2 regions of the Pelatocladus sp. genome follow, and region 2 is predicted to be linked to the other one. Evidence: riboswitches for the same ligand, from Rfam matches in the RefSeq annotation. Region 2 holds a riboswitch; the other holds the start of a gene.
What was found. A riboswitch is a leader RNA that binds a small molecule or an ion and turns the genes downstream of it on or off. The one in region 2 is predicted to bind cobalamin.
Positions count from the first base shown of each region.

Region 1: another riboswitch for cobalamin. It lies ahead of AC5JMK_RS23875 (energy-coupling factor ABC transporter permease); the one in region 2 lies ahead of AC5JMK_RS13545 (TonB-dependent receptor plug domain-containing protein).

Region 1 is NZ_JCACKS010000240.1:6,261-9,892, forward strand. Features, by position in the region: gene cbiQ (cobalt ECF transporter T component CbiQ) at 1-679, opposite strand, end outside; gene AC5JMK_RS23870 (energy-coupling factor ABC transporter substrate-binding protein) at 676-978, opposite strand; gene AC5JMK_RS23875 (energy-coupling factor ABC transporter permease) at 965-1,738, opposite strand; cobalamin riboswitch at 1,765-1,904, opposite strand; gene AC5JMK_RS23880 (BlaI/MecI/CopY family transcriptional regulator) at 2,080-2,481, opposite strand; gene AC5JMK_RS23885 (hypothetical protein) at 3,504-3,632, opposite strand, start outside.
Region 2 is NZ_JCACKS010000170.1:174-3,337, forward strand. Features, by position in the region: gene AC5JMK_RS13535 (DUF1636 domain-containing protein) at 60-470, opposite strand; cobalamin riboswitch at 802-944, opposite strand; gene AC5JMK_RS13540 (hypothetical protein) at 1,042-1,227, opposite strand; cobalamin riboswitch at 1,188-1,337, shown strand; gene AC5JMK_RS13545 (TonB-dependent receptor plug domain-containing protein) at 1,357-3,164, shown strand, end outside.

The DNA of each region.
Region 1 (3,632 bases), on a different contig from region 2:
CAAAACCCCGTGCTTCCAGTCCAAGAGAGAACTGATTATATCGTTGTAAGGTTCGCTGTAATAGTTGTCCGATGAGTATTGCTAAACTTTTCATGCTAAGAGCAAGAGTGCGGTAGCCACCACGGGAATTTTGTGCTGTCCACAATTCACTGGCTGTGTTCAGGAGAATGAAAATAAATCGATACATTAGTAATAATAAATCGGTTAACAGTACTGGAAATCGTAAGTACTGGAGAGTTCGTAATATTTCCGTGAAAGGGACAGTTAGCATCAGAAAATACAAGCAAGAAACAGAGGCTAATGCTCTGGTTAAAATTCCCAATGCTTGGATACTGCCACTATGACTGATATAAATATAGAAGTGTCCGATAGTTAGTCCATACCACGAATCTAATTTGACGTTTTGTAAATTAGTTATTGCAACTCCATTTACCATTAGGGCTGGTAAACTTGTCAAACAGAAAACTATGGTGAACATTAACAACCGAAAATAAACTCTAGCCGGAATTCTGGCATAAATCATTGTCCAAATACTCATCCAAAGCACCATTAAAATTTGCACTAAGGGATGGGTTGCAAGGGAAATAGCAAGAGTAGTAAATGCAAAAATCAGTTTATGTTCTGGTGGCAATCTTCGCAGCCGATTAGTGTAAGCCAAAGTATCTAGTTGCAGGCTCATTCTTCACGTTTTCGTTGTTGGGAACGTCCTTTATATAACCCAATTGCATAACCAACGACTCCAGCACCCAAAGCTGCTTGCGAAGCAAATAATAAGCTTTCTATTTCCCCACTAGCGGGTTCAAAAAATGATTTAAACCAGGGTTTATATTCCGGTTGAATTTCATTTATAGCCTCTTCTGCTTTGCCATCTGCACCAGCGAATTCCGCATCACGGACAAAGATTAACGGTGCAATTGCTAAAGCTAATACAGCTACCACCAATACCCAATTACTCAACCCTTTTTTAGATTGACTCATTGCCATTTCCTCGTTTGATTAATTGCAATAGTTCCAATTCTTGAGGATTATAAGATTGCAGCCAATTCCACACTAATACAGTTAGCAATCCTTCACTAATTGCTAAGGGAACTTGAGTTATGGCAAAAATTCCGGCGAACTTGGTAAATGAAGCGATAAACCCACCAACAGGTGCAGGAAAAGCTAGGGCAAGTTGGATAGAAGTGATAACGTATGTGAGTAAATCTGCGATCGCAGCTGCTAGAAATATGGCGATTTTGTCTTTACCACCCAACTTGATTGTCAAATTATATATCCAGTAAGCGGCAAATGGTCTAGCGATCGCCATCGAAAAAGCATTTGCTCCCAGTGTTGTCAAGCCGCCATGCGCTAGTAACAAAGCTTGAAACAACAACACTAAACCACCCAAAACCGACACAGTAAGCGGCCCAAACAGCACCGCACCTAACCCCGTCCCTGTTGGATGAGAACAGCTACCTGTAACCGAAGGGATTTTTAACGCTGACAGTACGAATGTGAAAGCACCAGCCAAGGCCAGTAGTAGTTTTAGCTGTGGGTTAGCTTGGGTAATGCGAGTTAGACTACGCAATCCTAATATAAAAAATGGTAATGCCACAATCCACCAAAAAATCGCCCACTGCACTGGTAAAAAACCTTCCATAATGTGCATGGCATAGGCGGGTTTGGGTAAACCAATTACTAGGTAAAAACTGATAACTCCCATCAGGGTTAGACTGACTAACGCCTGTTTTCTTTTCATAATCTGTACCTCGCAGATTTATGTCAACGAATTGGTTCCCATCGGCGGGCATCCTGACTCACCCAATTTTGGTTCACAGTTGCGGGACAGCGCCGGATTTGCACCGGACTTTCCCCCTTGCGTCTGATGGCTGCTTTTCATCAGAACCGATGGGAGTAACTATATCATTATTGCAGAATTTTGAGCCGCGATTTTTTACCAACACAGCTAGCTGCCGCAGGTTAGCTACAAGTCATCGATCAGGGAAATAAGTATGAATTAGAGCGATCGCCTGATTCATACTTCTATTCACCAACGCCCGCTTTGTTTGTTCGTATTGCATTGGCGGATCAAATTCAGGTTTAATGCCTCGGCAAAATACGGACGATCGCTTCAAACTTTTCTAAACTATCTTGATCCAGGCTATCGGCAAAGACTGCAACCACATCTGGATTACCTACTGCCAAGAATTGATGCAGCTGTTCATAAGCTTGGAGTATCTGCGCCTCTTGTTGTGATACTAGTGCTTGCCATCTGTAATTCCGACGACTCTCTTTATTGCATACAAGCCATCCTTTTTTAGTCAAACGATTGAGGACAGTTGTCACTGAAGCAGAGGTTAGCCGTCGCTTTGAATCAGCCAAAATACGTTCATGCACATCTTTGACGGTGACGCTACCTAGTTCCCAGATGATGTGCAAAATTTCTTTCTCCAAGAAACCAAGGGAGAGTTTCTGAGGACGATAGTTAGGTAAAGGAGACATTATGTTGCATTAAATTGAAGTGTAGGGAAAGGGCATCAGAATAAAAATTAACTATCTCTATCACTAATTGAGATTAAGCTCGCAAAGTACATTAACAGACTTGAAATAACACATAAATTAGAAGTTTAACAAATATTTTGGCTAAAAATACTTGCTGTTAAGTTTGAAAAATTGTCTTATTTTTATGAAATTTTTCCGGCAAAACTTTACAGATTATTTTTTGATAAAGCTAATTATTTACTTTCTGGAGTGACTGCAAATAATAGCTAGTAACTACCAGTTATTTACATTGTTCTAGGAATTACTGGTTGAAGAAAAAAAGATTCCTCTTGATAGCAACTATGACACCTGTTAAAATTAAGTTTTTATTTTCTGGAGATCCCCAAGCAATAGACCATTACTATGGGGTAGATTGCGAAGTTTGTTCACCGTCCGGCTCATTTTGGTTGATTTTTGGGGCTTTGCTATCAGCTAGTCTTATTTTTAGTGAGCGCAGAACTTTTCGGTCTACTGAGTTTCTATATGCTTATTTTTACAATGCCTAAATGGTTGTTGAAACCAAGGTCATAAATCATTAGACAAGGTAAATATTGTCAGAACTTTTTTGGGGTAATTTGGGGGTAAAGGAGTTTTGTAAAGCGTGAAAGTACTGATAAATAGAGGTTGAGAGAGGACTGAAAATCCTCGTGTCACCGGTTCAAGTCCGGTTCCTGGCATCATAAGCAAAACCCCTGGGAAGCAAGACTTCCAGGGGTTTACTGTTTCCATAAAAACCCCATTTCAGCCGTTTTTGGTGGTGTAAATGTGGTGTAATTTTATGCCACGTTGGATATTTTTGGACGGGGTTAGTTAAATTTTGGGGGTAAGTTGGGGGTAAATCAGGGCGCGCTGATTGACTTATATCTTGCACCTCTGTGGATAAACCACTAATACACGAATAGAGGGTGTAAGAAAGTGACACCAGAAGCGAAAATGAGCTTACGTAACAATTAGTAATTAATGCAACTATATTAAATGGTAAATTACGGTGAAAAATCAAGATCAGGTGATCGACCTTCTAGATTCGTGGCTAGATGACACTGAAAATGCCTCGGAACATCAGCAAGCCTGGGATTTTCTGAAAACTGCGCTTGACGAAGATCGGTTGTCCG
Region 2 (3,164 bases):
AATTGTGGGCTATAGCTCCCCTGCTTTTCTGCTCAAGAGTTTTTTCACCCAGTCTTCAATTAACAACAACTTATATTTAATTGCGTCCATTTACTTTGTGGTGGAATCTTTGCTAGAATCCCTTTTCTGAGAGGTTCAGGTCGTTCTGACCAAGGTAGTGAACCATCGCCTTTCGCATAGTATTGACTAGCACATTGCAGTATCGCAGATGCACAACTATCATTTGGTAAATCGCCAAATAAATAGGTTGGTTTCCCTGACGCAACAAAAGCAATTACACAAGAACGGTTACAAGCACTCATACATTCAACTCCTTGAATGGAGAATTTGTTTTGCAATTCCCAATTTTGTGCCAGTTGTTGAAGTTGTTGTAATAGCTGCTGTCCGCCACTTTCACCAATCCGCTTACCATCTTGCCACAGGCTGGCGCAGGTCGTGCAGACGAATAAAGTATGCTGTTTGTTGTTCATTAATTTTCAGGCTTTGCCGATTGATAGTATGAAGTAGCCTCACACATACCCTACAGGAAGCTAACGTAACGCCACCGCAAGCTACACGTTAGTATCTTCTAGGGAAGAGTAGGCGCAAAGTTACTTTTATGTGAAGCGAAGGATAGGATACAACTGGGTTTTCAGGTTTGTATCTATCAACCTTCTGTGTGTACGTATTGATGTGTTTAGGAAAATATCTACAATCTCATAGAAATTTGTAGTGCGTGGGGTATGTCTGACACTATGAGACAGTAATCCTGTTTAATAGAGAGAGTATTGATTGCGTTATTCATCTGTACCTCGCAGATGGGAGTTTGTTGTACTTTCGGCGGGCATTCTGACTTTGAAGCATAAGCCTCATTACAGCTGCGGGACAGCGCCGGATTTGCACCGGACTTTCCCCGTTACCTCTAGTGACTGTTTCCCACTAGAACCGAATCATCCTTTTGATGATACCACAGTTTTGTAACTTATTACTTTGTAATTTGATTCAGTATCAGAAAAGATAAACAAAAATAGGGTAGATTTGTAATGCTGCAACTTAGTAGTACTAATATTCGCCCCGACAGTAACTAATTTTAGCTTGATCGAAAAGTTCTGCATACACCTTCGGCATCTGTACTGGGCGCGATCGCTCTACAAATCTAAATGCAACAATTCTTATTTCTCTTATTTGCATTGAGATACGAGCATGGTAAATTACAACCAGACCTTGGTTCTGATGGGGAACAGCCATCAGAGGTAACGGGGAAAATTCGGTGTAAATCCGATGCTGTCCCGCAGCTGTGATGAGACTCGAAGTATTCGTCTCTGAGTCAGAATGCCCGCCAGAGGTAAAAAACATACACTTATCTGCGAGGTACAGATGCAAAATATTCTTTTTAATTACCGTTGGGCGGTAAAAGTCATTGTATGTAGTATGGGTGCAATGACAACTTTGATATTGTGGAATTATGTTGTGTATGCGGTCGAAATTCCACAACCAGAAAAAATTGCCCAAAATACGGATGAACAGGAACCTGATATTGAACTGACAGTCATCGACACGCTATTGAATCAGCCTGTTTTCTCCCCCTTTCGCCGCGAAGGAACAGTCAAAGATTCTACTCGACCAGTATATGTGATTACAGGTGAAGAAATCGAAGCCCAGGGGGCGCGCAATGTCACAGAAGCGTTGCGTTTTCTCCCCGGAATCTTACCTGATGGGACAGTCGGAACAGAAGTGAATGCTTTAAGCGGTCAATTTATTCGGGGTTCTAACTCCGAACAAGTATTGATTTTACTTGATGGTAGACCAATTAACAATCTCGGTGGCGGTGGTTTTGACCTTTCCGAAATTACCAGCAACATTATTGAACGAATAGAAGTTTTACCAGGAGGAGGTTCTACCCTTTACGGTTCCTCTGCGATTGGAGGTGTGATTAGTATTATCACTGGTCGTCCCACAGAGAAAGTAACAACCCAAGCGGGTGTGACTTTTGGCGCTTATGGATTAAATCAGCAGACTATCAATAGTAGTGGGAGAGTAGGAAATATTGGTTGGGTTTTGGGATATAACCGTACCGAAGCTGAAAATAACTACCCTTTTTCCATCCCAGAGGCGAACTTCGAGGGAACCAGAGAAAACAATGATGTTCTCTACAACAACTTTAATGTCAAGTTAGAGGCGAATTTAGGTTCTCGTAATACCCTCACCCTCTCAACTTTATACTTAGGTAAAGACCAAGGAGTACCAGGAGGAGTCCCTATTCCCGAACCTCTATTTGGACAAGGTTATTTTAACTCGTTGACTGATAGCGATCGCAAATACACAGACCAAGTTCTCACTGATTTAACTTGGAACTCAAAATTAGGTTCGGGAAATGATTCCCTACTTACAGCCAAAGTCTATGCAGATTTTCTGAATACCCGTTTTGATAGTCGTGCTTCATCTTCTGCGCGGTTTGATAACGAGCAAAATTCCTATGGAATTCAAGCGCATCATAGTTGGAACTTTGCCAGCAATCAAAGTTTAGTTTATGGCTTTGATTATCGCAACACTTCAGCACGTAACAGTACCTTTGACTATCTCGATAATCAAGAAACAATTAGTTATGACGATAGTATTGATCAAGGAGCATTATTTGCTAGATATGAAATTAATTTTACACCTAGTTTCACAATGAACTTTGGCTTGCGCCAAGATTTTAGTAGTTTGACAAATGGTTCATTTACATCGCCAAGTGTAGGCGCAAAACTGGCGCTGACTGATTCTACTACCATCCGAGCTAATTATATTCGGAATTTCCGCGCTCCAACTCTTTTTAATTTATATGCTAGAGGTTCTACCTTTGTTGGTAATCCGGATCTTAAACCAGAAACAGGTGATAGTTATGATATTGGAATTGACCAAAAACTAGGAGATTTTGGTTTATTACGCTTAACCTACTTCAGCAACACTATCTCAGATTTGATTGCTTATAATTTTGCTGTCCCTGTAGCTACTTATGAGAATATTGGTAAGGTTCGTACTACAGGACTCGAAGCAGTTTTAAATTTACAACTTGCAAAAAATGTCTATGCCTTTGCCAATTATACACTCAACGATCCACGCATTTTATCAAGCGTCAATCCTGCTGAATCAGACAATGAATTGCGGTTTGCTGGTGCAGATAGTTTAAATTTGGGAATTTC